One region of the Dyadobacter subterraneus genome, then DNA from elsewhere that is predicted to be linked to it. Evidence: riboswitches for the same ligand, from Rfam matches in the RefSeq annotation. Region 1 holds a riboswitch; each other region holds the start of a gene.
The links. Region 1 has a riboswitch for cobalamin ahead of IEE83_RS31340 (ABC transporter substrate-binding protein). Riboswitches for the same ligand answer to the same signal wherever they lie in the genome.

Region 1 (10,524 bases):
CCTACGGGAAAATCATTTTCTCAACTCGAAAGTTGGGTTCAGCAAAATCCTGAAACGCTTTTCGTCGTTGATGAAGCTTTTATCGATTTCACAGTGCAAATCAATTCTTCGATATCTTTAATTAACCATTATCCAAACCTGTTGATCATGCATTCGCTTACCAAAGCTTATGCGATTCCAGGGTTACGATTGGGTTATGTTGTCGCTTCGGAGGATTTAATTTCGAAATTGAAAGGTATCAAACAACCGTGGACAGTAAATACGATGGCGCTGCAAGCCGGGAAATTTATTTTTGAAAACTACCAGCAAATTCAAATCCCCTTAAATGGTTTACTAGCCGAAAAAGAAAGATTTACAGAAAAACTCAGCCAAAATCCGATATTGAAAATTCATGAAAGTGCTACACATTTTTTCCTGGCAGAAACACTGAAAGGCAACGCAGCGGAACTCAAACAATTCCTGATCGAAAAATATGGACTTTTAATTCGTGATGCGAGTAATTTCAGAGATTTAACAAAACAACATTTTCGGATCGCTACCCTGTCGCCTGAAAAAAATAATCTATTCATTGAAGCCCTCGAAGAATGGAGAAATTATTGATCATAGCTCCGTTGATTGTCGGTTACATTCTGGATTTAATTATCGGCGATCCTGACAACTGGCCGCATCCGGTTCGTGTATTTGGAAATGCTATTGCATCTGGCGACAAACTTTTAAATAAAAATTCATCTCGATTTTTGAAAGGAATGTTGTTAGCAACAAGTCTTTGTCTGCTCACATTTTTCTTTTTTTATTTTCTAAATAAGAGACTTCTAAACATAAATATGTGGCTTTTCATCGCCGTCAACAGCGTTTGGGTTTGGTATGGATTAGCAAATAATGCTTTAATCACCGAAGGTCAAAATGTGTTTTTAGTTTTGGAAAAAGAGGGATTGGAAGCAGGAAGAAAGCAACTGTCGCGCATCGTTGGCCGGGATACTTCGCAGTTAACTGCCCAGCAAATCCGGATAGCGGTTTTTGAAACCATGTCGGAAAATCTTAGCGACGGTGTTATTGCGCCATTATTTTTCTACGCAATCGGAGGCGTTCCGGCCATGATGGTTTACAAAATGATCAATACTTTGGATTCCATGATCGGTTACCGCAGCGATAAGTACGAGCAATTCGGAAAATTCGCTGCCCGACTGGACGACGTTGCGAATTTCATCCCGGCACGAATTACGGCATTGCTTATGGTGATTGTAACAGGAAATTATCGCGGTCTGCAATTCGTCTTCAAATACGGAAACCAACATAAAAGTCCAAATTCAGGCTATCCGGAATCTGCACTGGCCGGAATTCTTAATTGTCGTTTCGGCGGGCCAAATGTATATCATGGAAAGTGGGTTGACAAACCTTTCATCGGGGAGAAGGAACGGATTATCGAGTCGGGGGAAATTCGGAAAGCAGCATGGATTAATCATAAGGTTTGTTTTGTAACCGTCTTGATTATCAGTTTGTTTTTTTATCATTTCCTTTGATAAGATCCCAATTTAACGACAATGCTTATTTGCCATCGGCAGATCTTGTAGGTAGAAAACATTTAAGGTTAATTACGAGGCGTTCCTATCGGGAACGCTTTGTGGCACGAGTTACATCTTTGCTACCAACGAAATGTACCGATGGTACAGTATCCAAATACACGTGAAACCGATTTGAAATAAATAATTGGGATTTTATTCTTAACTCTCCAGAGAAGTCAAGTTTTAAAGGTGACATCTATTCTTGCCTTCTCTTATACCTAGCTTATTTCATCAATAGAAAATACACACATCAGATTTATTACAACAAATCAAAAACCCCACATAAATCTTAGTAGTTTTGCATTCATCAGGGTAGTATCCCGGATTTGCGAAAATCCGGTTACTTTAAAAGGGAATACCGGTGCAAGTCCGGAACAGTCTCCGCTGCTGTAAGTTCATAAAAACATTCATGACAATTGCCACTGGGGACAATGATTGAATTTTGAATGATAGAATCAGTGAATGATGGCCAATTGCAACACATTCTCTAATTCACACATTCTATCATTCAAAATTACACCCCGGGAAGGCGTCAGGGGAAATGGAACGAGTCAGAAGACCTGCCTTATTCACTTAATACGCATAGCTTTCGGAAGAAAGGCTGGTAGCACAAATGACAAAAAAACAGAAGACCTCCTTTTGGGAAGTTCGCAATGACTTTGCGTGCATTTCCACTTTTATTGCAGCTGCGAAGTTTGCGGCTTTATTATTTATCCCACTGCTATTTTTAGCAGGCTGCGGTACTTCTTCAAATCTCACTGAAAGTGCAGAAACGGCTTCTTCGGGGAAAGACTATTTTTCTGAAAAAATCCAGATTCATCATGCCAAGGGCTTCACGATCGAATACCACGATAATTTTAAGGTGATCAATGTTTTAAGTCCGTTTGAAAAAAGCACCGATACGGCCAAATATGTTTTGCTTCAACGCGGCACAAAAAAGCCGAAAGGATATTCAAACAGCCAGTTTATTGAAATTCCAATTCGTAGTCTGGTCGCGATGTCGTCCATGCACGTAGGGTTGGTTGGACTTTTGGGAGAAGAAAAAATTGTAACCGGACTGGGCAATTTGAAATATGTTTCCAACCCGGAAATTATCAAACAAATTGAGGCGGGCAAAATTGCCGAAGTTGGAAAAGATCAGGGGTTGAATGAGGAAAAATTGATTACCATGCACCCGGATTTGATCATGACCACGGGCAGTCCGGTTTCAAAAATGGAGCGGTATACAACTTTGAACGCTGCCGGAATTCCTGTTTTGATTAATTCTGAATGGGTTGAAACTACACCATTGGGCCGTGCGGAGTGGGTTAAACTTTTGGCAGCGCTGCTAAATCGTGAAGATTTTGTCAACAAGAAATTTGCCAAAATGGAAGAGGAATACAAACGTCTTGCGGCATTATCTCAAAAAGTGAAAGTAAAACCGAGCATCATTACCGGTATGAATTCCAAAGATTCATGGTTTGTCCCGAATGGAAATAGTTATATGGCGCAGTTTTTCCGGGATGCCGGCGCAGATTATCATTGGAATAATACCAAAGCAACGGGAAGTCTGGCGTTAAATTTTGAAGCCGTTTACCCGATCGCTCTGACAGCTGATTATTGGCTGAATGTCGGGATCAGCAACTACGATAACAAAAAAGAAATTCTTGCGAAAGATCCTCGTTATACCGATTTCAAAGCTTATAAATCCGGACAGATTTACAGCTATAATAAACGTGTGAACAACCGCGGTTCGAATGATTATTGGGAATCGGGTGCTGTGAATCCGCAGATTGTTTTGTCGGATCTGATCAAAATCCTGCATCCGGAATTATTACCGGAGCATGAGCTGGTTTATTATAAGCAGGTGAATTAGGCGGTCGGCAATCGGCGGTCAGCTTCCGGCTCTTGCCACTCGAACTCTGGGCCGATTAAAATACTAGTTATGCAAATTTCTTCTCAATCTTATTCCAATTCCCGTCGGCTGATCATTATTGTTCTGTCGGTTTTGGCTGTGCTTTTTTTTCTGCTGGATATCATGCTGGGGTCGGTAAGCATTCCGTTTGGTGAAGTGGTGAGAATTGTGTTTTTGGGAGAATCGGACACTACCGCATGGTTATTTATTATTGAAAAAATACGCTTACCAAAAGCGATTACGGCCATCATTGTGGGCTGCGGATTATCCGTCAGCGGACTTCAAATGCAGACTTTATTTCGCAATCCATTAGCTGGCCCGTCCGAACTGGGTATCACGGCCGGAGCCGGGTTAGGCGTTGCAGCCGTAATGCTTACGAGCGGAAGTACCGCAAGTATTTATGCAATCCGGCAATTGGGTGTTTCCGGGAGCTGGCTGATTGTTGTGATGGCATCGCTTGGCGCCGCTTTGGTTTTGTCCATGGTTTTATTGATCGCCGGAAGAATTAAGGATAATGTTATTTTATTGATTGTCGGCGTGATGGTCGGGACGATAACGGTTTCCGTGATCAGTATCTGGCAATATTTCAGTCAGCCGGAAGAGTTGCAGGAATATATTCTATGGACTTTCGGCTCACTTGGCGGCATTGTTCAATATCATTTATACGTACTCTCCGGCGTCGTGATCGTTGGTTTACTCATCGCTTTTTCTTCTTCAAAGGCACTAAATGCCATGTTATTGGGAGAAAATTATGCAAGAAGTATGGGTTTGACGGTTGGAAAAACCCGCTTCATTATCATGGCCAGTACCAGTTTACTTACGGGAAGTATCACCGCTTTTTGCGGCCCGATTGGTTTTGTTGGTATCGCGATTCCACATATCACCCGATCACTTTTAGGCACTTCCGATCACCGTATTTTAATTCCTTGCTGTTGTCTGGTAGGTACTGTTTTGATGCTCATTTGTGATATTATTTCTCAGATGCCGGGAACGCAGACCGTTCTGCCGATTAATGTGGTCACCTCATTATTAGGCGCGCCGGTTGTGATCTGGGTTATTGTCAGTCGCAACAATTTACGTTCTTCTTTCTCATGAACGATACGCCGCTACTATCTGCCCGGAACCTGACCATCGGTTATAAAACCGGAAAACGAGAGCCCAGAATCGTTTCAGAAGCTCTGAATCTGGACTTATGGCCGGGGCAACTGGTTTGTTTATTAGGTCCAAATGGCGCGGGAAAGTCAACGCTTATGCGAACACTTTCAGGCTTGCAGCCCGCACTTTCCGGAGAAATTATAATTGATAATGAATCTTTGGTAAATCTGAAACCTGTTGACCTTGCGCAAAAATTAAGTCTGGTTTTAACTGAGCGGATTGAGGCAGGAAATTTGACAGTCAGAGAATTGGTAGCGCTGGGGAGAACGCCTTACACCGGTTGGCTGGGCACACTTTCTGAAATTGATAAGAAAAAAATCGATTGGTCGATGGACGCTACGGATACAAAACGTTATGGCGAGCGACGAATGAACGAATTGAGTGATGGCGAGCGGCAAAAAGTAATGCTGGCCAGAGCATTAGCGCAGGATACCAAACTGATTTTACTGGACGAGCCAACCGCCCATCTTGACCTGCCGAACCGTGTGGAAATGATGCGATTGCTGCATAATCTCGCCCGTCAAACCAATAAGGCAATTTTACTTTCCACACACGAATTGGATTTGGCGCTTCAAGCTGCGGACAAGCTTTGGCTCATGCATCCGGATGGAAAACTCGTTTCTGGCGTACCGGAAGATCTGGTTTTGAACGGAAGTTTTGAAGCGGCTTTTATCAAAAACGGCTTCCACTTCGACCGGAATACCGGCACATTTACAATTCACAAGGAAGCCTCATCCACTCCTATTTATTTACGCGGAAAAAGCAATCTTGTTTTCTGGACAAAACGCGCGCTTCAACGGGAAGATTTTGTAGTAAGTGACGATCCTGATTTGCTGCACAAAATTGAAGTTATGGAAGGTGAAGAAAATCCTGTCTGGATATTTAGTGACGGATTAATCACTAAAAAATATCTGAACATCAGCGAATTGCTCGCTGATTTACAACATATCAAAAAGATAAAATAAATTAAAAAAATGATTTCTCATCAATGAAAATATATACTAAAAAAGGCGATAAAGGCACAACAGGGCTATTCGGCGGAAGTCGTGTTTCAAAGGATGATGTCCGGATTGAATGTATCGGGACTTTGGATGAGGCGAATTCAACGATCGGGTTGCTTCGTGTAAAACTGGGAAATGAACACGCCTGGCAGCCAAATCTTCATAAAATTCAGAAAGATCTGATGGATATGATGTCGCATTTAGCCCGCCCTTCTGATGCCAAAAAAGAGAATAAAAATCCGATGCCCGAAGATGGTGCCGAGTTTTGTGAAACCTGGATTGATACGCTGGAATCGGAAATGACTTCACCTTCGGATTACTTTTTACTTCCGGGTGGAAATGAAGTTTCGGCCTTATGCCATATGGCACGTACACAAATGCGCAGAGGCGAACGACGATTGGTTTCTTTGATCAAAACAGATACTGTTCACGAAGCGATCCCAGCCTACATCAACCGTTTATCTGATTTATTTTTCACGTTGGCAAGAGCTGAAATGGACAAAGCCGGCGTTGCAGAGGAGAAATGGCAGTTGTTTTTATACAAACGTTTTAAAGCACCTGAAGAAAAATGATAATCTACATCACCGGAGGGGCACGCAGTGGAAAAAGCCGTTTTGCACAGGAAAAAGCTTTGCAGCTCAGCAAATCTCCGGTATATGTCGCGACGGCACATATCTGGGACGACAATTTTGCCGAACGTGTTCAATTGCATAAAAACGAACGAGGACCTGAATGGACCACCTATGAATCGGAAACAAATATTCACAAACTTCCTATCGAAAATCAGGTTGTCGTTATTGATTGTGTGACGCTCTGGCTGACGAATTTGTTTGTCGCTTTTGATAACGATATCGAACAATCGCTCGCTGTATTTAAAGAAGAAATCGATGCAATCGCGCAGCTTTCCGGCACTTTCATCATCATCTCAAACGAGATAGGCATGGGCGTTCATGCGGAAACGGAGATTGGAAGAAAGTTTACGGATTTGCAGGGCTGGGCAAATCAATATGTGGCTAAAATAGCTGATGAGGCCATCTTCATGGTATCCGGCTTACCGCTAAATTTAAAAAGGTAGGTTACACAGAGGACCACTGAGTTAAGGAGAGATACACAGAGTTTTGTTTTAATATCTTTTCTCTGTGTCCCTCCCCTTATCTCCGTGGTTCTCTGTGCAACCTTTATAATAGAACTATGACTTTACCAGAACAGATACAGCATAAGATAAATAATAAGACAAAACCTCTAGGTGCCCTTGGGAAATTGGAAGAAGTGGCTTTGCAGATTGCTTTAATTCAGGAAACTTTGACACCAGATTTAGTAAAACCACATATAGTCGTTTTTGCTGCAAGTCATGGAATAGCCAATGAAGGCGTGAGTGCCTACCCTTCCGAAGTTACTTTTCAAATGGTTTTAAACTTCCTCAACGGCGGTGCTGCGATTAATGTTTTTACCAAACAAAATGGCATTGAATTAGCTTTGGTTGACGCAGGAGTTGACTATGATTTCGAGCCTAATGAAAAACTTATTGACGCAAAAATTAATCACAGTACCAAAAGTTTTCTATCGGAATCTGCCATGACAGAAACAGAATGTCAGCGGGCGATTGAGAAAGGAAAAGAGATTGTGAAAAACATTACAAAAACAGGCTGTAATGTGATCGGTTTTGGGGAAATGGGTATTGGCAATACGTCCTCTGCTGCCGTGATCGTGAGCAAATTACTTGATATTCCGATTGAAGATTGCGTAGGAAAAGGAACCGGAGTTAATCCGGATCAATATCAAAACAAGATTACAATTCTTCAAAAAGCAATTTCAAATCATACAGAAGTTTTAATAAATCCCTTGCAGATTTTACAAACTTTCGGTGGTTTTGAAATTGCAATGATGTGCGGCGCTTTCCTGGCAGCGGCTGAGAAAAAAATGATTTTGATGGTTGACGGCTTTATTGCTTCGTCGGCATTTTTATGCGCCTTAAAATTAAATCCTGCAATAAAAGATTTCGCCATTTTTTGCCATCAGTCAGAAGAAAAAGGCCATCAGCTTTTGCTTGAAAGTCTGAATGTCAAACCTTTGCTGAATCTGGATATGCGTCTGGGTGAAGGGACGGGCTGTGCGGTAGCTTATCCGTTGCTCAAAAGTGCAGTAGCATTTTTAAACGAAATGGCCAGTTTCGAAAGTGCTGGCGTTTCTGATAAATGAATTTGTTTCTAATTTCTGAGGTTACACAGAGAGCCACAGAGGAATGAAGAGATACCCAGAGTTTTTATCTACAACAAACAAAAACTCTGTGTCCCTCCCCTTATCTCCGTGGTTCTCTGTGTAACCTAAAAAAATTATGAAGAAAGTTAAATATATCATTGCGGCAGTTATTGCCCTTTTAGTCGGTTATATCATTTATGATTCGAGTTCTCAACCGACTGTAAATGATCTAAAAGGAAATTTCAAGGAAGTTGCGTTATATCGGAATCCAAATAATACCGGGCCTATTTTACGTATTTATGCCGTCACAGTGCAAGGCGAACCTTGGGAAGAAATGCAGAAATATGGTGATCTAATGCCTTATACCAAATACGGAAATACCAAGGTCTTCTTTTTTCAGGAAGGAAAACCGGCACCTGCTTCGCTTGTTTTGGAAGAGCCAAATTTCGATGCTCAGTTTCAGAAGAATTGTATTGCCCAATATGAAAAAGATGCGAACGGACAGGTTTCTTTGACCAGAAATCCTTTTAATCACTAAGACGAAAACTATCTTTGTAAATACGTTTTGACTAAATTTCTTTCTAAAATGGCCGCATTAGACATCGTAAAGCAATATTATAACGCATTCAACGAAAAAAACTTTGAAGGGATGCTCGCTCTTCTTCACCCGGAAGTTCGTCATGAACCTAACCAGGGAGAAGTAAGAGTAGGAATCGAAATGTTTACGGAGTTCATGAAAATGATGGACGATTCGTATGAAGAAACGCTGACGGACATGGTGTTTTTTACCGAGCCAACCGACAAAAGAGTTTCTGTTGAATTTGTCGTAAATGGAATTTATAAAAAAGGTGACGAAGGTTTCCCGGAGGCACACGGACAAAAATATGTTCTGCCAGCTGCTGCATTTTTGGAAGTTACAGACCAAAAAATCAGCCGGGTGACGACTTATTACAATCTTGAACTTTGGATTAAGCTGGTTTCTTAGGCCGTCGGCTTTCGGCAATCAGCTGTCAGACTTTGGATAGTAATTATTTTTAGGCACTACCATTTTCAAGTAAATCTAAAATTTAAAACGGGCGAAGAACTGATAGCCGATAGCTGACAGCCGAAAGCCCCAATCCCATGTCTCTTTCCTTTCTAACAAAACAAGGCCACGCCATAGAATCTGTTTTTGATGATCTGGCAAAATTACGGATTGCTGTTTTTCGGGATTTTCCTTATCTGTATGAAGGTTCGCTGGATTATGAGAAGGAATATCTGAAGACGTATGCAAATTCGGAACGGGCATTTTTGTTTGCTGTTTATGATGGCGACAAAATGGTTGGCGCTACCACTTGCATTCCTTTGTCTGATGAAACAGCGGAAGTTCAGGCGCCTTTTAAAGATGCCGGATTAGACATCGACAGTATCTTTTATTTTGGTGAAAGTATCTTGCTTTCTGAATACCGTGGACTAGGCTTAGGGCATCGTTTTTTTGATGAGCGCGAAAAACATGCAGCCAGTTTTGGTACTTATAAAACAACCTGCTTTTGCTCGGTTGAAAGAATAAACCACCCGGCTCAACCATCAGATTATCGCCCGAACGATGCATTTTGGATCAAACGAAAATATCATAAGGTGCCTGAATTAAAAGCTACAATGGAATGGCCGGATATTGGCGAAACGGAATCAACACCGAAAACGATGATATTTTGGATGAAGGAGAGCGAGTAACTTTTTTGGAGTAAGAAAGGGTGCAGAGCACCGCAATATTTGTAGAAATAAGGCATCAATGAAAAGGCAAAAGGTGCAGCGCACCGAAATCCTTAAATAACCAAAATATTATCTCAACATGGTCATCGCTTCCGCCAATTATCCAATTACTGAACACGCAACCTTCGCAGATTGGCGTAAACATGTTGAACTTTGGGTTGTTGATGCTGTAAATCAAAACGCCGGACTTTTACTTTTTCCTGAATATGGCGCAATGGAATTGGTTAGTATTTTTTCCCGTGATATCAGAAATGACATACGCCGGCAAGTAATTGAACTTGATTTTTTAAAAGATAAATTTTGCAATGTTTTTTCTGAGTTAGCTAGAAAATATAACGTCATTATTGTCGCGCCGAGCATTCCGGTGATTGAAAATGAAAGAAATGTAAACCGCGTTTTTGTTTTTTCTTCCAAAGGATTAGTCGGTTACCAGGATAAATTCTTCATGACCCGTTTTGAAAATGAAGAATGGGGAATCCAAAGCGGTATAAAAAATCTCACCCTTTTCGAAGCGTCCTGGGGCACTTTTGGTATTCAGATTTGCTATGATGTTGAATTTTCACTCGGGTCACAATTGCTGAGTTCAATGGGTGCTTCATTGATTTTAGCTCCAAGTTGTACTGAAACCATTCGTGGTGCTACACGTGTACACATTGGAGCACGAGCCCGGGCGATGGAAAATCAGGCTTACACTGTTGTTTCTCAAACCGTTGGAAACGCACTTTGGTCGCCGGCTGTGGATATAAATTATGGTTTTGCCGCCTTTTACTCAACACCGGATAAGGAAATGCCGGAAGAAGGAATAATTTCAACTTTGGAACCACAAAAAGTAGGCTGGCTTATTCAGGAGCTCGTTTTTTCAAAAATTAAAACCGTTCGTGATACCGGCCAGGTATTCAATTTCATGGATCATCAGCATCTGCATATTGGTTTTAAAAGTGAAAAAATAAATATTATTAAA
Region 2 (10,524 bases), 240 kb from region 1:
AATCCAAACGATAACCTTTTCTTGCCGTCGCGTCTGCTGAAAATTTTGCCTGATTAAGTTCGGTCCAAGTTCCGGAAGCAGTTCTGATCCATTGCTTTCCAAAATAAACTTTACGCGTCTGATTTCCGGTTTCGGGGATGAAATTTTCTAAAAATGAATGTAGTTTTTTCAGGTAAGTCTGTGTTTTTGGTCTTTTGAAACTGGCTATCAATTTCCATTCTGCTTTTTCGGGAGTGAAGAAATAAGCAGTATAAGTCGTAGTGCTATCGCCTGAAGGTTTTCCCTGCAACAGAAATTTGTACGTAATTCCGGCCTTCCAATTGTATTTCAAATAACTTTGTCCTCCCGAACCTTCGTTGCCAAATTCGCCGGTATATACATCAATTCCCTTTTTCAACATTACAATCTGTTTGTCTTTTGGAATTGATTTCGGATCGTCTGTTTGAAATGGACTCCATACTGAAAACAAAATTCTGCGTTCTTTTGCCGAATTAACCTGCATACCGAAATATCCTTCACCAAAACCATTAGCCATAAAATAGGAACCGATGACATCCTGTTTTTCAGGAACGGTCACTTCGTTATAAAACCATTCAACATTTTCATCGGTTGGAATTGGATAATTAAGATGAACCGACGGACCGCGTCTTCCCCAATAGAAAAAATTGCCAGCATTATCCTTTACAAAAGCAGCTTTTTCATCAATAGCATTGCCTCCTAAAATCCATTCATTAAGTTTTCCAAATTCTTTTCCCGATTTTGAAATTCCCTGAACGGAAAGTTTTAAATAACCGGTTTGGTTAATCTCCCAGGAACCGAGGTCATAAATTTTTTCGATACCTAAGAGCTCAATTTCCCTCGATTTCCCGGCGACCAAAATTCTGATTTTACTTTTTCCTGTTTCACAAGAAGCTTTTAGCGAAAGATTTATTTTTCCGATTTTAGCGAAACGGACATAAGTCTGAAGAATTGATTCTGTATTTGTCCAATCCGACAATCCGGTTTCACTTATCTTTTCTGTTTTCCCATTTTGAATCCAGGAATTTCCGCCGATTGGAACGTGAATGCGGTTGGTATCTGGTAAGGCAAGAACGTCTTCGTTTTTTGAAAAACTTCCTGAAAATGACTGTGAAAAAATTGAAAAGAAAGCCAGAAGCAGCGAATACATATCTATTTAGTTTAGGAACCTGTTAAGATTACAAACTAAACATTTTAGATGAAATTCATCTTTTAATATTGTTGGAAATTTCCTTCCCAAAAGTGCATGACGACTATATAATTGTCTTACCCTGAATGACGTATATTGCTTATTTTCTACTTTAAAAATATAGTTGAAATCGTGTTGATTTGTTAAAAAAGAGTTTGAAATTTGATCAAATCATACTGCCTTACACATCTCACAACTTGTTGAAATTATAAAAATGGGTGTTTCAGAATCAAAAACTGCTCAGGAACTGGCGTTGCCGGTAGGAGTTACGCTGGATCGTTTTATTATGCATTCGCAAAGTGCATTTCCATATGCGACCGGTGAACTATCACAATTATTGAGAGATATCGCCCTGGCAGGAAAGATCATCCACCGGGAAGTCAATAAAGCCGGATTAATTGATGTGACAGGCGCAAATGGAACGGAAAATGTGCAGGGAGAAAATCAACAAAAACTGGATATCATCGCCAATATCCGTTTCATAAGAGCTTTGAAAAATGGGGGAGAAGTTTGTGCCATTCTTTCCGAAGAAGATGAGGATATTATTCATACGGGTAATGATCATGGCAAATATGTAGTGGCCATGGACCCGCTCGATGGCTCTTCCAACATTGATGTAAATGTTTCAATCGGTACAATTTTTTCTATTTACCGACGCATTACTCCGATCAATTCACCAGCAAATATCAATGATTTTTTACAAGGCGGAAGAAAACAGATTGCGGCCGGCTATATTCTTTATGGTTCATCAACGATGCTTGTTTATTCAACAGGAGATGGTGTGAATGGATTTACTTATGATCAGTCGCTAGGGGAATTTATTTTATCCCATAAAAATATTATTTCTCCTTCTGACGGAAAGATTTATTCTGTCAATGAGGGAAATTATAACAGCTATCCGGAATCAATAAAGAAATATATAACAGATTGTAAATTAAAAAGTTACAGTGCAAGATACATCGGTTCTCTGGTTGGGGATTTTCACAGGAATCTTTTAAAAGGCGGAATTTACTTATATCCTTCAACCACAAAAGATTCGAAAGGAAAGCTGCGTTTACTTTATGAATGTTACCCTTTGGCATTCATTGCCGAGAAATCAGGAGCCAAGGCCAGCGATGGATTTCGTGACATTCTGGATATTGTTCCTTCTGATTTTCACCAGCGTTCTCCCATTTATGTGGGCTCATCGACGATGGTTGAAGAAGCTATAAAGGCTTAAAATATGGAACCTGATTTTAGTTTTCGTACCTTTGCGCGATGCAAACTACGCAAAATAAATTTGAGCAATTTAAGCTTAACCGTCAATTACTCAATGCAATTGAAGAAGCAGGCTACACGGAGCCTACGCCCATACAGGAACAGGCAATACCTTTAGCATTAGCCGGACAGGATATATTAGGCATCGCACAGACAGGCACCGGCAAAACCGCGGCTTACACTTTGCCATTGTTGATGCGTATAAAATATGCACAAGGCCAGGATCCTCGCGCATTGATTTTGGCACCGACACGGGAGCTGGCTATGCAAATTGCAGAGGCCGTTAACGAACTTAGTAAATACACAGATATCCGCACTGTTGTCCTTTTCGGAGGAGTTGGTCCAAAATCGCAGATTGATGCGATCCGGAAAGGGGTGGATATTATTGTCGCCACGCCTGGAAGATTCATGGATCTTTATTTACAGGAAGAAATCGTGGTGAAGTATATCAATGTCATGATTTTGGATGAAGCGGATAAAATGATGGACATGGGTTTCATGCCGCAGATCCGTCGTTTTCTTGAAATCCTTCCCCGGAAACGCCAGAATATGCTTTTCTCTGCTACTTTTTCTGATAAAGTGGAAAAGCTTTCCTTTGAATTTCTGGAATATCCTACAAGAATTGAAGTGACGCCGCAGGCTACAACGGCGGAGAGAGTTACTCAGGTACTTTATGAACTACCTAATTTCCGGACGAAAATCAATTTGCTTGCAAGATTGTTAAAGGACGAAGAGGTTTTTAATCGTGTATTGATTTTTACCAGAAGTCGTGAAGTGGCAGGTCAGGTGCACAGTTATATGCTGAATGGTGTTGTGAAGGAAAATGAACTTCGTGTTATCCATGCCAATAAAGGACAAAATACCCGGACCAATGCCATGGATGCTTTTAAGGAAGGATCTGTTCGTGTGATGGTGGCAACTGATGTGGTTGCCAGGGGAATTGATATCACCGAAGTAAGTCATGTGATCAACTTTGATGTTCCATTGATTTACGAAGATTACGTTCACAGAATCGGGCGGACCGGACGGGCAAACATGCTTGGACAGGCGATCACTTTTATGACAATTGCCGACGAATATCATATTGCAAAAATTGAAAAAATGATTCGCATGGAAATTCCACGCGAAGAATTGCCGGAAGATCTGGAAATTGCAAAAACACCAGTAGATGAACGCCAGATGATGCTTCGTGAAATTGACAACCAGAAAAGAAAAGAGGATCCTACGTTCCTGGGGGCATTTCATGAAAAAAAGAACGCACATCTCTTCAAACAAAAAACTTTGTCGAAGGGCAAAGACACAGGCCGTAGAAAGACAGCTACAAAGCGAACTAAACGTAAATAATACAATACGATATCCAATAATTCCGTTTAACTTGGACAATAGAAAAACCTGTTTCTCTATTTTTATTTTATGAAAGAATCCGTTGTTATTTGGTTTGCTCTTTTAATACCTGTTCTTGGGCTTGCCCAGGAAAAACATTTGGCGAGTGCGGCACCTGTTTCTGATACCAATATTTCACAAAGAAGACCGCTGGAATTAAAAGAAAGACGCGTAGTTCCTTTATTTGGCGAGGAAAGCAAAACCTCGCAGCAGATTGACGAAGAAATTAAATTTTTAAGTGATTGCGATAAATCATTTTCAAGCAGACCAGAGGCCAGCAGCTTTTTTTCAGCGCGTGCCTGGGAGTATTTGCAGGAAGGATCTCTGGACACAGCTTGTTACCGTTTCAATCTTGCTAATTTGCTGAACGACAAAAATGTTGAGGCATATTGGGGACTTGGCGTAGTTTGTTACCAGAGAGAAAACTGGGTAGATGCTAAGCGTATGTTAAGTCGTGGTGTAAATCTTCAATCGAATAATGTTCCTTTATTGGTTGATCTTTCTACTGTTGATCTTAAACTTTATGCGATGAACAAACAGCAGGAAGATCTGGACGAGGCGAATAAATTGTTGGAAGAAGCAGTTGCGCTGGATTCAACTTATGCTTTGGGACAATATAATCTTGCGCTCGTTTACTACAATCGCAATGAACCGGAGAAATCCTGGGAGCGACTTCACAAAGGTAGAATGCTTGATTTTAGTCAGCTGAACATTGAATTTGTAGAGCTTTTGAAAGCAAAACTTCCTGATCCGCAAGGGTTTTTTAAGTAGGAAATAATACTGAAATCAAATTAGATAATCAAAAAAATAAGTCAACCTGAAAAGGCTGACTTATTTTTTTGTTCGAACTATTTCGGTTTCGCTTAAATTAAAGCTGCTTAAAGAAAAATCCGGTAGGAGCAACGCCTACTTTAACAGAATCAACCAGAGAACCATCTCCACGGTAACGAACAGCATAACCGGATTGTGAATACGAAGGCGTAACTGCTGCATAAACTAATCCTTGTGTTGGATCAACAGCCAGACCCGTAAAAATTCTATTTACAAAAGGAGTTGTTACGTTAACCTGAGTATCTGTAATCGAGAACTTGTAAGTTGCTCCGTGGCTGATGTAATTTGCGTCCGAGTACGAAAGAACAAAATAGATCGTTGAGAGATCAGAAGCCATTGCAAAATTTTCTGGTTTTTTAGTTTCGTCGGTACCGATTTTCAAAGTTGTTTCAATAGCAAAAGTTTCAGTATTCAAACGAAATAATTCTATCCCTGCTTGTACCCATAATTTTCCGTTCGCATCAACGCCAATTGGATTTGGAGCTGATTTAAAAGAAATACTACTCAAAATTGCATCAGCAGAGGTGCTGATAACGGTAAGCTTAGTACCACCACTATAAAAATTATCCCCAACAAAAACTTTGTCTTTATAGAAAATCATCTTTTCAGGGCCTTTATCAGTACTGATTTTCTTGGTAACCTTGTTAGTCGCCAAATCAACCACAGCAACGTACCCAACCGGATAAGAATAATCTGAATTAAGTGTGTTCCAGCAAGTAACGTAGGCTTTATCATTGGTTACAGCCACAACATCACGTGGGTTTTCAATATCAGTACTGATCGTAGCTTCTGATGCAAATGTATTGGCATTCACAATTTGAATTTTATCTTGTCCGGCTGCTGAATTATCAACCAGAATTAATCCGTGATCTCCTGCAATATCATAACCTTGCACACCACCGGCGAGTGCATTTCCATTTACTAACGAGAAAACATCCGCATCAGCAGTAGTGTTTTCTCTTGCAAAAAATGAAACAGAACCATTATTCTGTGAGAAATTTCCTTCATTAATTACAAAAACGCCCTGAACATAAGTACCTTTTGGAACAGGATCGCTTTGATTACAAGACCACAAAACTGCTGATATAGAGGTGATTGTCAGAATTCTGAATAATTGTTTTTTCATTGTTTTATCAATTAAGGTATTCGTTTAAATAATTATTTGTTAGTCGTGCTGATGAAAGTTTTATATCGAATGATTGGTTGTTTTTAAAGAAAACAATAAGCTAATGGCAAAACTACGTCCGGGCATGGGATTTCCATTAATGGATTGGTAAAAAGAATTGGTAATATTATTTACTCTGCCCTGCAAAGAAGCGGCCGCTCCACGCCAGTCAAAGGTGGTTTCAACCAGAAAATTTTCAAGAATATATCCCTGTGTAAACTGTGCATGATCAGCCAAAGTGTATCGTTTTGAAACAAATTGTAATTGATTTGTCAACCGGATTTTTTTGTATTGAACAAACAGATTTACGTTTCCGGAATGTAAGGGAATGTGCGGTAATTGTTTGCCGACAATATCAGAGGCATATGCGTCATAAACCTTTTCCTGCGAGCTTTTTGTAAAAGCATAATTCAAATTACCGCCCGCTTTCCAATTGGTCCAGTTTCCCTTCCAGCCGATTTGTGTTTCAATGCCTCGTGCAACTACCAATTGCAGATTTTCCACGCGGAAATTATTCGCAGGATTCCAGTAAGTCCAGTTATTAATGCGATTATGATAAGTTGTTAAACTTGCCGTAAAAGAGTGAGTACAACTGACAACATGTGTTCCTTCCAAACCGATTTCTTTGTTAAAACCATCCTCAGGACGAATATTTGGATTGCCCAGACTTTTCCAGTAACGTTCATTTAAAGTTGGGACGCGGTAACTTCTCCCAACAGAACCTCTGACTTTTAATGAATTAATATTATTTTGAATCAAGCGATATTCGGCACCAAGCGAAGGTGTAAAGGGTGGATTAAATCCTGTAACTAAGGCCTGGCGAAGATTGATGGAGACCAGGAATTTTGGAGTAGCGTGCCAGCGTGTCAGAAGAAAAAAATCTTCACGATTCTCTGCGGTAACGGGTTTTTCATAATCAGTAAAGTGTGTTATATAGTGCGTAAATTCTGCTCCCGCCTGTAGTTGAATATTTCCCAGATTTTTAAATTTCCATTCAAATGCACGCTCAAACCTGGCACCGATTCTATCGGTAACTGCATGATCGAATTTTGAATAATCACCTGCCGCATGATCAACAATGTCCCGGATCCAGGAAGTTCTGACCGTCCAGTTATCAACCTGATACCTCAGCATTGTACGATAAGACTTTATTGCGGTATATTCACGGCCTGTAAGATTTTCAGGATTATTGGTTAACTGATTATCAGTAAGCCAAAAATGTGCCGATAATTGATGGCTGTTTTTTGTAAAATATAAGTCCTGAACCAGACCTTTCTGGAATGTTTCGGAAGGAATCATTTGTTTCTTATTCCTTTCAGTATACGGATAATGATTATTCATCCTGCCATCATATGCCGCGGTTTTTCCCGCAAAAGTCCATTTGTTAGCGAGGTTCGTCCCGTATTTAATAGTTGCCTGTGTTTGGCTGTTTCGGAAACTTTCCTGCTGTCTTCCAATCATAACTTGCAGTCCTGCCTGAGGCATGGAACTTCCCAGCAAAATACTTCCACCTACTGCATCAGTTCCCACAATACTGGCGGAAGAACCATACTGAACGGATAACTGGTCAAATCCTGCAACCGGAATTGTTGAAAAATCAGTTTGTCCCAAAGTGGGAAGATTTACATTAAGACCATTCCACAGCACCGCAGTATGATTTGCGGAAGTCCCGCGAAAAGCAACGGTTGCTAATTGTCCGGGACCGTAATTCTTAATAATGATGGGCGTATTTAAAGAAAGCAGATCCGTAATATTTCTGAAACGAAATTGTTCCATCGTAACAGAATCGATTTTCTGCACTTTTAATCCGCTCATAAAACGTTCAGGCGCATAACCATAAATGGTCACCGGATCCAGATGAATTGAATCCTTTTGCGCCATCAATTGATTTTCGAAGGCATTAACCAACAAAATCACAAGCAGGAGATAAAAGCGAATTTGCCCGCTACGCACCGTAAAAATTCAAGATCATCATAGTAAAACGATTAAATGATTTTTCCTCCGAAAATCAAAACGCTGAATGTTTCTGGCAGGTCTCCTGGCTTGTCTTGCTGATCCTGTACCTTCCCGTTTTCACAGTGGTTATGCAGATGAGATCAGTTTTTTGTAAGACTTACAGTTGCGGGGACAGCTCCCGTTTTTCGCGGGATTCCCTATTAAGCCATATGGTTGATTTGATTCAACTTCCGGCACCAAAAACTTTGTAAAGTTAACGAAATTATGCGGGTGTCACATAATCGTTTTTTTGAAATGGCGCTCTCCTTAAAATCGTTGCGTTATCTTTGCCTAAAATTCTGACAATTTGTTAACCCGCACCACAAAATCTTTTTCACTTTCAGCACCACAAAGAGGTGTTCTTCTGATGCTTGGGGCATCTTTTTTCTTTGCCCTAATGTCTGCAATTTCAAAATGGCTGAGTCGTGATTTTCATATTGTACAGCTGGTTTTCTTTCGAAATATTATTGGCGTATTGTTTATCGGAACAAGTATTTTGCAGCGACCGTTGAAGCAAAAAGGTGGGAGACTTGGCTTACTTATTTTTCGCGGCGTTGTCGGAACACTTTCATTATATCTTCTTTTTTACGCAATTCAAAATCTTGGATTAGGCCGAGCCTCCACGTATCAATATACTTATCCCATTTTTCTGGCATTTCTGTCCTGGCTTTTTCTGGGGGAAAAATTAAATTTTACCGAGTGGATTGCTATTTTACTGGGCTTTGCCGGGATACTGTTTGTCTTCCGTCCGGATCTTTCGATGTCGGTCAGAAATCATGTCATAGGATTGGGAAATGCATTATTAACTGCTGTTGCCTATCTGGCGATTCGTCAGCTAGGACAAGTTTATGATACCCGGGCTATTGTGCTTTCCTTCATGTTGAGCGGAATAGTTCTGCCAATATTTTCAATCGTAATCGGTACTTATTTCCCAAATGATCAGCTCGACTTTCTAATCGGAACTTTCAAATGGCCGGCAACCTGGCAACACTGGCTGGGATTTCTTGCACTGGGAATTACGGCGATGATCGGCCAGATCATGATGACACAATCTTTTACGTTTGATAAAGCAGGACGCGTCGCAGCGGTCGGATATTCCAATATTCTTTTTGCTTTGATATTTGGATTTTTGATGGGAGAGGCGATTCCAACTATTACCACATTATCGGGAATGGCCTTGATTATAAGTGGAGGTTTGTTAGTCTCTTTTTCAAAAGATAAAACAAAAAAATAAGCTTGCCACGAACGCACGAATTTAGTGTATTCGTGGCAAAAAAATTATTCTTTGGATTCGTTGAAAAGTAATTTATTTCCAAAAGGATCTGAAACTTCCATTGTAATGGCATTCCATGGCGCTTCTTCCAATCCCGGACGGTTGAAACGGTAATTTTTTTCGATCAATTCGGCATGATATTCTGTTAAACCCACACAGTCAATAAATACTTTCCCGCCAGGCGTGCAGTCACCGTGATGTTCTGTCAGGTGCAAAACAATCCCTTCTTTTGAAACCTGTATATAAAGCGGAAAATTGGTCTCAAACTGATGCGTCCAGTCAATTGTAAAGCCCAGCCAGTTTACATAAAATTCGACCGCCTTTGCTTCGTCGAAAATTCGGATAAGCGGAATAACTTTGTTTACTTTCATGATTAATAATGTTGATTGTTTCGCAAGCAAATGATTACTCGCAAATGAATATGTGTATGGTAAGATTTGAATATAAAATTGCCTGATATTAATTCATAAAAAAATTATTTGGTCAAAAAATGCGTTTTAAAAATGTATATCAAAAAATTATGAGACGATCAGCTTACATATTTACTTCGGTTTTGATTCTGTTTCTTGCATTAACCAGTTTCCGAACAGATTCTGTAACAAAAAAAGAAGAAGGAATTCACTGGATGACCATTGAAGAAGCCTATGCGAAAACCCAGAAAGAGCCGCGGAAAGTGTTGGTTGATTTATATACAGATTGGTGTGGCTGGTGTAAAGTGATGGATCGGGAAACGTATAAAAATGCTGAGGTAATTGATTACATCAACAAAAAATATTATGCCGTAAAACTGAATGCTGAACAAAGAGAAGCCATAACGCTTGGAAGTCAGAAATTTGAATTTATTGCAGAAGGACAAAAAGGCATTCATCAAATTGCACTGGCGCTTACAAATAATCAGCCAAGTTTTCCAACAACGATTTTCCTCGACGACAAATTTCAAATGATCCAGCCTTTGCCAGGTTATATGAAAGCAAAGGAATTTCATGAAGTGATCACCTTCTTTGGCGATAATTATAATAAAAAAGAGTCTTTCGAAGATTATAAAGCGAAAACTTATAAGCAGCTTTATACAAGTAAATAACCTGGTTAGAAATAAAAAAAGGCTTAAAAATGAATTTATCATTTTTAAGCCTTTTTTTATTTCTCTGTTGATTAATTCAGCAAATCAATCCCAAAGGGATATCCTTTTTATAGAAACTAATATTCGCAACCAAATCCAGACTCCTTCAGAGTCACCTGTAATCTACCTTTTTCCTGTTTGGGCCAAGAATTCAACAATATTCACAGGAGGCTCCGAAGGAGCCAAAACTCTGAGGAACAAGTGCAATTGCTATAAACAGGAAGCTTCAAAGGAGCTGAACTTCCCAAATTAAATTGTTTCGCCTTCCTGCATTCTTTCCGCATTTTCAGCAA
Region 3 (10,524 bases), 110 kb from region 1:
CCGTTCCTTTCACACGTAAAGCCGGAATCAATTCATAACTCACGCCAAGACTTGGACTCGTGAACGGATTGTTTTTTTTGCCTGATTTATAAGTTGGCAAAAGCGCCGTTTCCTTCACGTCAAAGGTAATATTGTCATAACGGACACCAGGTTGAACAGTCAATCGACCGAAATTCAACATCGCCTGAGCAAAAAACGCAGAAGAAATTAGTGCATAAGCGGGTTGTGTCGGCGCACGTTCTGTCGTATCATTCGTCCAGCGACGACTTTCTGTTGAAGAATTCAAATAGTCATAACCAACAATTAAAGAATGATTTCCGATTGTCCAGACATCTTTTACCTGGATACCTTTCCAGTTATTCCCCAATTCGGCAGAGCGGAAAGGAACAACAGTTTTGCCGGATACATTGAGTGTATAATTTTTTGTATTTTCTTCCGAAGTAAATACTTTCAAACTCGGACTATGATTTCCAATTTTGCCGGTCAGCGAAACATCAAAAGCTGCGCGATCAACATCTTTTGTACTTGCCTCGGTGGAACCGGAAGAAATTTCACCCGGCGATTCTACATTTTTCGCCTGGAATTTATCGCCGCGAATATCAATTCTCCAATTGTCATTTAACTGATATCCAAGCCTTAAAGAACCCGTGAAATAATGAAGTTTTGTGTAAGGCCTTGTTGCACCATCCGTCTGGGTTTCATCCACATCCGTCTCCGGTTGAGTTGTGTAATTTTTTCTGACCTTGGTGTAATCAAAAGCATCACGGAACAAATTCCATTTCCCGATCTTGTAATTTTTTGATCTTTCGAAATAGGAAAAAGACATATCGTAATCCAGCTTTTTCGTCAGATTACCACCTGCATTCAAGCCAGCCTGGTACGACTGAAAGCTTCCATATTCCAGAAAACCGTTCCCTTTCGTATCGCCTTTTGATCTTTGGGTAATGATGTTAATAACACCACCCATCGCCTGAGAACCGTACAAAGAAGAAGCAGGCCCTTTCAAAACTTCAATTCTTTCGACGCCATTCAGATTGATTTGAGACAAATTGGTTGCACCCGCCGCACGGCCGTCAATCAATAACAAAGTCCGTTGGTTTAACCCTGAAAACTGAGGACGAAATCCACGGATACCAATTCCTGATGACAAGTTTGGATATTGGATTACATCCACCGCAGCCGTCTTTCTTACGATATCAGTCAGGTCATTTGAAGGCGTCATTTCAATATCCTGGCGCGTAATAATATCCAGTTTTTGAGGAATTTTTTCTTTCCGCGTTTCATAACGTGTAGCCGTTACAACCACAGGATTCAAAATATTTTCTCTTGTAGAATCAGATAAAACCACTTCCTGCGCTTGAGCGGAGAAAGTGGCGGTCATGGCTAATAGACCTGCAAACGTGAGTTGATGAATGGTAGCTTGGTAAAAATTGAAATTCATTAGGTATGGATGTATAAAAAATGATTGCGATTTTGAGCTTATGAAATCAGACTTTTTGAAGAATATCTCACCCTTCATACGCGCCGTATAATGTTATCAGTCCGATAACAGTTGAGAAAGTCCCGACTATGTAATTAATAATTTTTAATACGCGATCCCGTTTCGCAGCAAATTTATTGATCGAAAAAGCGAAGAAATAACCATAAGCAGACATGGAGAAAATGATTCCGAAACTTTGCAGAATAATGATCCAGACTGCCGTGTAAGCATCACTTGCGGCGAGGGTCAACGCTACTGCGCAGGCACCACCCGTTCCGGCCAGTCCGTGCACCATGCCCACCCAAAAAGAACGGCTGAATTTTTGTTCGGCTGCCGGTTGAACTGTCAAATCAGGCTTTCTGAAATTCCGGCGGAAGGCTACAATTCCGAGCCAGATCATCAACGGTCCGATTACCAATTCGACCTTTTCAGAAATGTTCAGAGAGATTGCTGATTTCAATATCAAAACCAGACAAGCAAAAAGAATCAACGTCAAAGAATGTCCAAGCGCCCAGTGCGACGACCGCCAGATTAATTTCAAACGATCCTTCGGCTTCTGGTTTTTCTCCGTTGCCAATACAGAAACTGCTGCCATATGATCCGGCTCAAAAGAATGCTGAACTCCAAGAAGAAGAGAGTCGATAAGTAAATAATTGATCATTTCCTTTCACATAAGTTATTGAGAAAAACCCGTTTACCATATCACAGGCAACTTATGGAAAATGCAATACGAAGCAACCCAGCAACAAAAATCACGCTGCCAAACCAGTAACTTCACGCCTTTTTTCCCGAAAGCATTCCGAATATGATGTTACATGGCAGGTCTTCTGGCTCGTTCAGTCTCCCAACGCCTTCCCGGGATTAATTTTGAATGATTGAATCTTGAATGAGAGAATGATGGAGCGCGCCAGATTTTGGAGTTATCAGCCATTCTATCATTCACTCATTAAATCATTCAAAATTATCCCCAGTGGCAAAAATGTTGTGACTTTTTTAGTGAACTTACAGCAGCGGGTACTACTCCGGATTTTCACCGGATTCCCTTTTAAGTGTTCGGCAAATTTTGCGTCACACACCACTTAACGGCTGCAAACTTACTATTTAATTTTATAGTGAGACAAAATTATTTTGCCGGAAATAAGTTTTAAGCGGTTTTTACGAGACGTTCCTAACGGAACGAAAGTTGTGGGTTGGCTATGTTTTTCTACCGACGAAATGTCCTGATGGGACAATTAAGTATGTGAATTCTTTATCGCAAAACATTGCTAAATGAAAACATCTTATTGATGTAATATACTCATTATTAACAATTTGTCACATACAAACATCTCGTCTATAAAAGAATAAGCCGAATCCTAGCACATGTTCAATAGGAACATCTCGTCGGCAGAAAACATATTCATCATTTAACAATCCTGTTCCATAGGAACATTCGTTGGTAGAAAGATACGACAAACCCCATCGCCATGTTCCGACAAGAACATTTCTTGATATAAAACGTATCCTTATTAAACCACCATGTTCCATAGGAACATTTCGTTGGTAGAAAAATACATGCATTGCTTATTGTTGCGCGTTCCTTCGGAACGTTTCGTGACTTCCGAAAATCTTTGCTACTATTCTAATTCCTTAAAAATATACTGGTCGTTCCAATCAATGTCAAAAGCAATTAAAAACTTCCGGTATTCCTCCATAAAATTTTTCTTTTGATGATGTGTTTCCTGATTTTGAATGTACCTGATTACATCGGGCACCTGACTTTTTCCATATGAAAAAGCGCCATAACCTTCCTGCCACGCAAAAGGATACTTACAGAAATTCTGCGTTTTAATCCATTTGCTGCTTTCAGTTTTTACGTTTTGAATCAAAGAAGAAATCGATTGATGCGGACTAATACCAACCAAAATATGAATGTGATCAGGCATGCTGTTAATTTGAAGCATTTTGTGCGATTTTCCTGAAAAATACCTGTGATGTATTTGTGTAATTTTTCCTTCCAAATAGGTTGAATCAAAGCTTCCCGATATTTTACCGCGAATACAAATTGGACATAAATTTGTGTGTAGGTATTAGCCATTATACATTTATTTATAGTGTGTTAGAATTGCAATCTATTGAAAATTAAGAAGGAGCCAAAAGATTATTCACGCATTTTTATGAACGAATAACCAAGATGGAACAAGCCGACAAAACAAAATCACGAAACGTTCCTAAAGGAACGAGTGTTCAGATGGTATCGCCACTTTCTACCAACGAAATGTCCCGATGGGACAATGAAGTAAATGAATTCCTTCTCGTAAACATTTCCTAAGTGAAAGTATTTTGTTGGTAGGAAAACATTAGCATTATTCAACCATCATGTTCCGGCAGGAACATTTCTTTGGTAGAAAAACCATCAGCTTCCGGACATTCGTTCCATAGGAACGTTTCGTAAAACTTTCAATTACTCCATTTAAAACCCTACATTTGCGCCTCAATAAGTTCTTTTCTTTATTTTTCCAACAGGAAAAGGTTTTACTATCAGTGAATTAATAGGGAATCGTGTGTAAATCACGAACTGTCGCGCAACTGTAAGTAACATCAAAAGTTTATATCAACAATGTCCACTGGGGCAATGATTGAGTTTTGAATGAGAGAATGCTAGAATGGCTGACGGCTCCAAAATCTGGCGCACTCCACCATTCTATCATTCTCTCAATCTATCATTCAAAATTCATTCCCCGGGAAGGACGGTATAAATGTTACAAGTCAGGAGACCTGCCTTTTCTTTGTTGACAATGCTTTCGCGGAATGAAGCTTCGTCAGGTTTGGTGTTTGTATATCCAGGCAATTTTGCCATGGATCGTCGTGCGCTTTTTGTACGACTCTAAACGTTTTTCTTGTCTTTTTTTCCTTTCTCCGTTTGCATTGTAAAATGCTGTAAAGAGCTTTTAACTCATTTCTCTAAACAAGTTAAAAGTATGCAAACGCAAAAAAACTGTTTCCCGCGGACTGGAAACGGCCATCTCATTTTTCAAAAAAAACGGTACAGTTGTGTGCTGAAAATCGCTTTATTATTTCAATTTTTCCTGATTAATAATGTCTTTGCACACCATTTTGGAACATTAAACGGTTCCATTCAAAGTGAGACAGGAGAGCCGATTATCGGTATTCATGTCCGTTTGGAAGGTACCTCATTCGCCACGATTACGAACGAATCCGGGCATTTTGAAATCAAAAATATTCCGGCTGGGAATTATACATTTTTGGCGAGTGGGACTGGTTATGAAGTAAAAAAAGAAAACATAGATATCAAGCAAAATGAGATAACACTTTTACAATACAAACTGAATAGTAAGACCAACGAATTGTCGGAAGTAGTAATCAGTTCGGTATCAAACCGCTCTTTTTCTTCGGTAAATAAAATTGACGTTGCCTTACGTGATATGCCCATCACCACTTCGACGGTTTCTGTAAAAACTATTGAACAACGCGGCGCGGATAATCTGGGTGAAGCGATGAAAAATACAACCGGTGTTCGTGCAAACAATACTTATGGTGGCTTTCAGCATTTTACGATCCGTGGTTTTTCAAATTTCGTTTTACTGGTTGATGGTGTTCGCGACGAAAGACATAATATCTCAACCAGCGCACCAAATACGAACCTTGCCAATGTGGAAAGCATTGAAGTTCTGAAAGGGCCAGCTTCGGTACTTTTCGGTCACTCCGCTTTGGGTGGAATTATCAATATTGCCAGAAAAAGACCTACTGAAAATTTCAAAGCGGATTTTTCTGCTACGTATGGAAGTTTTAATACAAGACGTATACGTGCCGGTGCCGGTGGAGCGGTCAGTGATAAATTACGTTACCGCATAGATTTTGGAATGTCGGATACAGACGGCTATCGTCATTCCGGTTCGAATACCAACAATGGATATCTGGCCTTAGAATATACCCCGACTGACAAAGATTTATTCTATCTGACCGTTGGAGCAAATAAAGATATTTATGATACTGATGCCGGAATTCCAATGCTTGAAGGAAGCAAAACAATACCAGGTTTGAATGTTAATACGCGCTACAATGACCCGGCCGATTTCCTGAAACATACCCGCTATGATTATCAGCTAAAATACATTCACAAGTTTAATGAAAGGTTGAAAATCTCAAATCAGCTTTCCTATTACGATGATAACATCAATTACTTTTCAACAGAAGAATTAACGCCAAATGCTACACTGGATTCAATAAATCGGTCATATCCTTTTTATTTTAACCACTTGACAAAACCTTTACAAAACCAGTTGGAATTGACTTATGAGTTCAATACCGGAAATATTGAGCACAAACTGCTGGTTGGTTATTCACTAAGTTTTTTGAACAGAAAAACCTACAATGGCGATGTTTACGGCCCTGGAAAAAACATGACCATTGATGTTAACAACCCAATTCTGAATCAGGGATATATCAATTTTACAGACAAAAATTACCGTGCAACTATGGAAAATGTTCACGGAATTTATGTGCAGGACTGGATCAAAATCACGGAAAATCTGAAAGCGTTGGCTGGTCTTCGTTACGATATTTTCGACGGGACTTACTATACGAATTTGGTCGATGCTGACAGAAATGTGACAGAAAAGGGAGCTAAGTCTACTATTTCAAAAGCAGCTTTAACCTACCGTGCAGGATTGGTTTATCAGCCAATAGAATCCTTGTCTGTTTACGGATCTTACTCAACTTACTTCAAACCCTCGCGCCGAGTAGCGCCAAACGGAGAAACTTTTGACCCTGAAACAGGATATCAGGGAGAAGTAGGAAGTCGCCTGGAATTATCTTCGAGATGGGCTGCCAATCTTGCTTTTTATTACATGCGGAAAAATAATCAGCTGGAAGCTTTGCCAGGTGGAATTTACAAACGCATCGGTTCGGCAGAATCAAAAGGTTTTGAAGCAGAAATCAGCGGAAATCTTCTGCCCGGTCTGGATGTGACGGCTGGCTATACTTATTCAAAAGCGAAATATTTGCCATACAAAACCGCAGAAATTAACGCTGCTGCCGGAAAACGAGTGGCTTTTGCACCAACCAATATGTTGAACGCCTGGCTGAACTATGAATTGCAAACGACTGCCTTAAAAGGTTTGAGTATAGGTGCCGGAGCAAATTATATGAGCGAAACTTTTACCACAAGTGCTAATGATTACGCATTGCATGGCTACACCACAACAGATCTTGCGTTTGGATATCGCGTTGGACGTGTCGGTTTAAGATTCAATATCAACAATGTATTAAACGAAAAATATTTCGCGAATGCCATTTTTGCCAACCAGTTCTCACCCGGACCAACTAGAAATTTCTTGTTGAGCTTAAAATACAGCATCTAAAAAGGTGCAGCGCACCGGAATATTTGTAGTAAAAGCCGCCCTGCCCAGATTCGGAAAGGTGCCTCGCACTGAAATATTTAACCGCAAACATTTCGATTGGCGACTACCAGTTGCCAATCGAAATATCAATATCAAACTCCCAACATGAAAACCATTACAAAATACACCCTTCTTTTTCACCGCTACCTCGGCTTTGCATTAAGTCTGCTTTTTGTAATCTGGTTTTTATCGGGTTTTGCCATGATGTATGTCAAATACCCGACAATGAAGCAAAATGAAAAATTACAAAATCTCCCGGTTATAGATCTTAGCCGGACAAAATTCACTTTAAACGAAGCACTTCAAAAAGCAAATATCACCGATACGCTCAGAGCTGCCAGATTAGGCATGTTACTGGAAAGACCTGTCTACCGCATCACGACCATTCAAAATAAAAATCTTGCGATCTACGCAGATAACGGCGAATTATTAGCACCAACCGATACGATACTCGCACAAAAACTGGCTATTGCTTTTGTAAAAAACAGATGTCAGCCGGAAAAACTTGAAACACTTACTGAAATCGATCAGTGGATGGCGGGCGCCCGATCCATAGGGTATCAGCCGCCGGTGCATCGGTTTAAGATGAATGATCCCGAAAAAACCTATGTATATGTTTCGACACAAACCGGAGAAGTAGTACAAATGGTGAATGTCAAACAACGCTTTTTAGCCTGGCTTGGCCCTATTCCGCACTGGATTTACCCAACCGTTTTATTGAGAAACCGCCCGCTCTGGAATGATATCATTGTCTGGACTTCTTCGCTTGGGACACTAATGTGTAGTGCCGGAATTGCCATGGGCTTTATCCGTTACAAAAGAAAAAACAAAGATTCGCTGGCATTTAGTCCGTATAAAAAGAAGTGGTTTCGCTGGCATCATTACACTGGATTTGTTTTTGGAATTTTCGCTTTCACCTGGGTTTTCAGCGGTTTGTTATCTATGACACCTTGGGATTGGGCGCCTTTTACAAGACTGAATCCGGAAGAAAATAAACAATGGACCGGCGGAATTTTCAGTCCAAAACTTTTTGCGCTAAGTCCGGTTAATGCCTCGAAAATATTCAAAAGCAATCTTGCTTTAAAGGAAATTCACTTTACACAAATTCAGGGAAAACCGTATTTTATTGGCTATCAGGATGAAATGCACACAGAATTATTATCCGCTGACAATTCCGAAAATAAACCCTTTGCGCTTTTTCCTTCAAAACCATTTGTTAAAAATATTATGGATTTGAACCCGGGTGCAAGTTTAGAAGAAGCCGTAGTCCTAACAGATTATGACGATTATTATTACACAAAAAATAAGGATAAACGTCTACCGGTATTGCGTGTCAAAATGAATACGCCGGAAAAAACCTGGTATTATGTTGATTTAAAAACGGGTCAGGTTGTATTAAAACATGAGAAGAAAAGTCGTTTGGAAAGATGGTTATACAACGGTTTACATAGTCTGGATTTCAGTTTTCTTCTCTACAAAAGGCCGCTTTGGGATATTGTAGTGATCATTTTAATGCTTGGTGGATTGGCTGCGAGCAGTACGGGATTGGTGTTAACGTGGAAATGGTTGAGGAGAAAAACGAAGAAGAAAGCGAAAGTGGGGTTAAAGACGAAAATGATTATATGAAATTTAAAAGAGATATTCACGAGACGTTCCTAAGGAACGAAATGGTGGATAACGCATCCAACTCCTACCCACCAAACGTCCCTTTTGGACGAATAAATGGTAGCCAAGATGTATCACATAAAATTATAGACTCGCTAAATAAAAACGTTCCAAAGGGACGGCTCGTTGGTAGCTACAAATTATGAATCTTGATGGCCTTCGTTCCATAGGAATGGCTTGTGTAAATATCCAAAAACCATCAACATGAACTTAAAAATTGTCAAATACCAACAAACCCGATTCTTAATGTATTTTTGTTAAGACAACAATAAACACCAATCGCCGACTCCTATGAAGCACAGAATTTTTTACCTCTTTCTATTTTTCATTCCACTTCTTTCCGATGCCCAGAATGCGGCGATGCCTGACACGGGCTGGGTCCGGAAAAACTATCAAAAAACGGAACAATTCATTGAAATGCGGGATGGCGTGAAGCTTTATACCGCCATATACACACCACGTGACACAGACGAAAAGTATCCGATTCTGATGCAACGAACGCCTTATTCCTGTCGCCCGTATGGTGTCAATAATTACCGTCCACGCATCGGACCGAATGGTGTTTTGATGAAAGAAAAATACATTTTTGTTTATCAGGACGCGCGTGGTCGATACAAAAGCGAAGGGAATTTCCGGGAAATGACACCGGCAATCGATAATAAAAAAACAAAACAAGACGTCGATGAATCCAGTGATACCTATGACACGATTGAATGGCTTTTAAAAAATACTGCCTCCAATGGTAAAGTTGGGATTTATGGAATTTCCTTTCCCGGGTATTATTCCTCAGCCGCTTTGCCTGACGCGCACCCGGCTTTAAAAGCAGTTTCGCCGCAGGCACCTATGTCAGATGAGTTTTTGGGAGACGACTGTAATCACAACGGAGCTTTTTTCCTGATGGATAATTTCGGTTTTTACAGCCATTTCGACGGTCCGAAAAGTGCGAACGGAGAGAGTTACAAACCATTTTTCAATGCCGATTTCAGTGACGCATATCAATATTTTCTTGATTTTGGTCCGTTAAAAAAAGCAAATACCAACGCTTATTTTTCTGATCCCAAAAGTGTGTGGCGACAAGTTACTTCTCATGATACTTACGACGAATTCTGGCAATCCAGAAATATCAAAAAGCACTTAAATAATATAAAACCGGCTGTTTTAGTGGTTGGTGGCTGGTTTGATGCCGAAGATTTGTACGGTGCTTTGAAAACCTATTCTGCCATTGAAAAACAATCACCAAACAATAATACGAGATTGGTTATGGGTCCGTGGACACACGGCGGCTGGGCCTCTCCTAGCTGGAAATCTTTTGCAGATTATCAGTTTGGCGCAGACTTAAACCAATACTACCAGAATGAAATCGAGACCAGGTTTTTCAATTTTTATTTGAAAGATAAAGGTGAATTTAACCAGGCGGAAGCGACCGTTTTTGAAACGGGTTCCAATCAATGGAAAAACTATGAAGTTTGGCCACCAAAAAACAGTCAGCCGGAAACATTTTATTTCCAATCAAAAGGAAAACTTTCAACTGAAAAACCGAAGGTGGCAAAAGCGGTTACCGATTATATCAGCGATCCCGCCAAACCTGTTCCCTATACCAACGAAATCAGCGGCGACCGGAATAATAAATACATGGCTGAAGATCAGCGTTTCGCTTCCCGCCGACCTGATGTAATTTATTTCCAAACGGATTCCTTAACCTCAGATTTGACTTTAACGGGTGAAATAACGGCAAATCTTTTCGTTTCAATCACCGGAACGGATGCTGATTTTGTTGTAAAAGTGATTGATGTATGGCCTGATAGTTTGCCGGCACAAGTGCAACGCGGACAACCAAAACCATTGGATATGAGCGGTTATCAGCAAATGGTTCGCGCAGAAGTGTTCCGTGGAAAATTCCGTAACAGCTTCTCAAAACCAGAGCCGTTTGTTAAAGACAAAGTTGAAAAAGTTTCGTTCAAACTAAACGAAATTGCG

Region 2: linked by a shared signal. The riboswitch ahead of IEE83_RS30290 (TonB-dependent receptor plug domain-containing protein) and the one ahead of IEE83_RS31340 (ABC transporter substrate-binding protein) in region 1 are both predicted to bind cobalamin.
Region 3: linked by a shared signal. The riboswitch ahead of IEE83_RS31810 (TonB-dependent receptor) and the one ahead of IEE83_RS31340 (ABC transporter substrate-binding protein) in region 1 are both predicted to bind cobalamin.

The regions. Positions count from the first base shown of each region.
Region 1 covers NZ_JACYGY010000002.1:1,372,847-1,383,370, reverse strand. The annotation lists gene IEE83_RS31350 (pyridoxal phosphate-dependent aminotransferase) at 1-600, shown strand, start outside; gene cbiB (adenosylcobinamide-phosphate synthase CbiB) at 585-1,520, shown strand; cobalamin riboswitch at 1,856-2,144, shown strand; gene IEE83_RS31340 (ABC transporter substrate-binding protein) at 2,176-3,417, shown strand; gene IEE83_RS31335 (FecCD family ABC transporter permease) at 3,487-4,551, shown strand; gene IEE83_RS31330 (ABC transporter ATP-binding protein) at 4,548-5,576, shown strand; gene IEE83_RS31325 (cob(I)yrinic acid a,c-diamide adenosyltransferase) at 5,600-6,184, shown strand; gene cobU (bifunctional adenosylcobinamide kinase/adenosylcobinamide-phosphate guanylyltransferase) at 6,181-6,687, shown strand; gene cobT (nicotinate-nucleotide--dimethylbenzimidazole phosphoribosyltransferase) at 6,804-7,811, shown strand; gene IEE83_RS31310 (hypothetical protein) at 7,948-8,349, shown strand; gene IEE83_RS31305 (nuclear transport factor 2 family protein) at 8,398-8,796, shown strand; gene IEE83_RS31300 (GNAT family N-acetyltransferase) at 8,934-9,524, shown strand; gene IEE83_RS31295 (carbon-nitrogen hydrolase family protein) at 9,643-10,524, shown strand, end outside.
Region 2 covers NZ_JACYGY010000002.1:1,132,515-1,143,038, forward strand. The annotation lists gene IEE83_RS30265 (DUF3472 domain-containing protein) at 1-1,168, opposite strand, end outside; gene fbp (class 1 fructose-bisphosphatase) at 1,422-2,426, shown strand; gene IEE83_RS30275 (DEAD/DEAH box helicase) at 2,465-3,808, shown strand; gene IEE83_RS30280 (tetratricopeptide repeat protein) at 3,878-4,618, shown strand; gene IEE83_RS30285 (YncE family protein) at 4,716-5,804, opposite strand; gene IEE83_RS30290 (TonB-dependent receptor plug domain-containing protein) at 5,865-7,724, opposite strand; cobalamin riboswitch at 7,855-8,055, opposite strand; gene IEE83_RS30295 (DMT family transporter) at 8,146-9,072, shown strand; gene IEE83_RS30300 (glyoxalase superfamily protein) at 9,117-9,482, opposite strand; gene IEE83_RS30305 (thioredoxin family protein) at 9,632-10,192, shown strand; gene prfA (peptide chain release factor 1) at 10,481-10,524, opposite strand, start outside.
Region 3 covers NZ_JACYGY010000002.1:1,479,121-1,489,644, reverse strand. The annotation lists gene IEE83_RS31830 (TonB-dependent receptor plug domain-containing protein) at 1-1,381, opposite strand, end outside; gene IEE83_RS31825 (sulfite exporter TauE/SafE family protein) at 1,509-2,141, opposite strand; cobalamin riboswitch at 2,281-2,575, opposite strand; partial or broken gene tnpA (IS200/IS605 family transposase) at 3,097-3,557, opposite strand; gene IEE83_RS31815 (hypothetical protein) at 3,654-3,791, shown strand; cobalamin riboswitch at 3,973-4,259, shown strand; gene IEE83_RS31810 (TonB-dependent receptor) at 4,441-6,843, shown strand; gene IEE83_RS31805 (PepSY domain-containing protein) at 6,988-8,508, shown strand; gene IEE83_RS31800 (CocE/NonD family hydrolase) at 8,839-10,524, shown strand, end outside.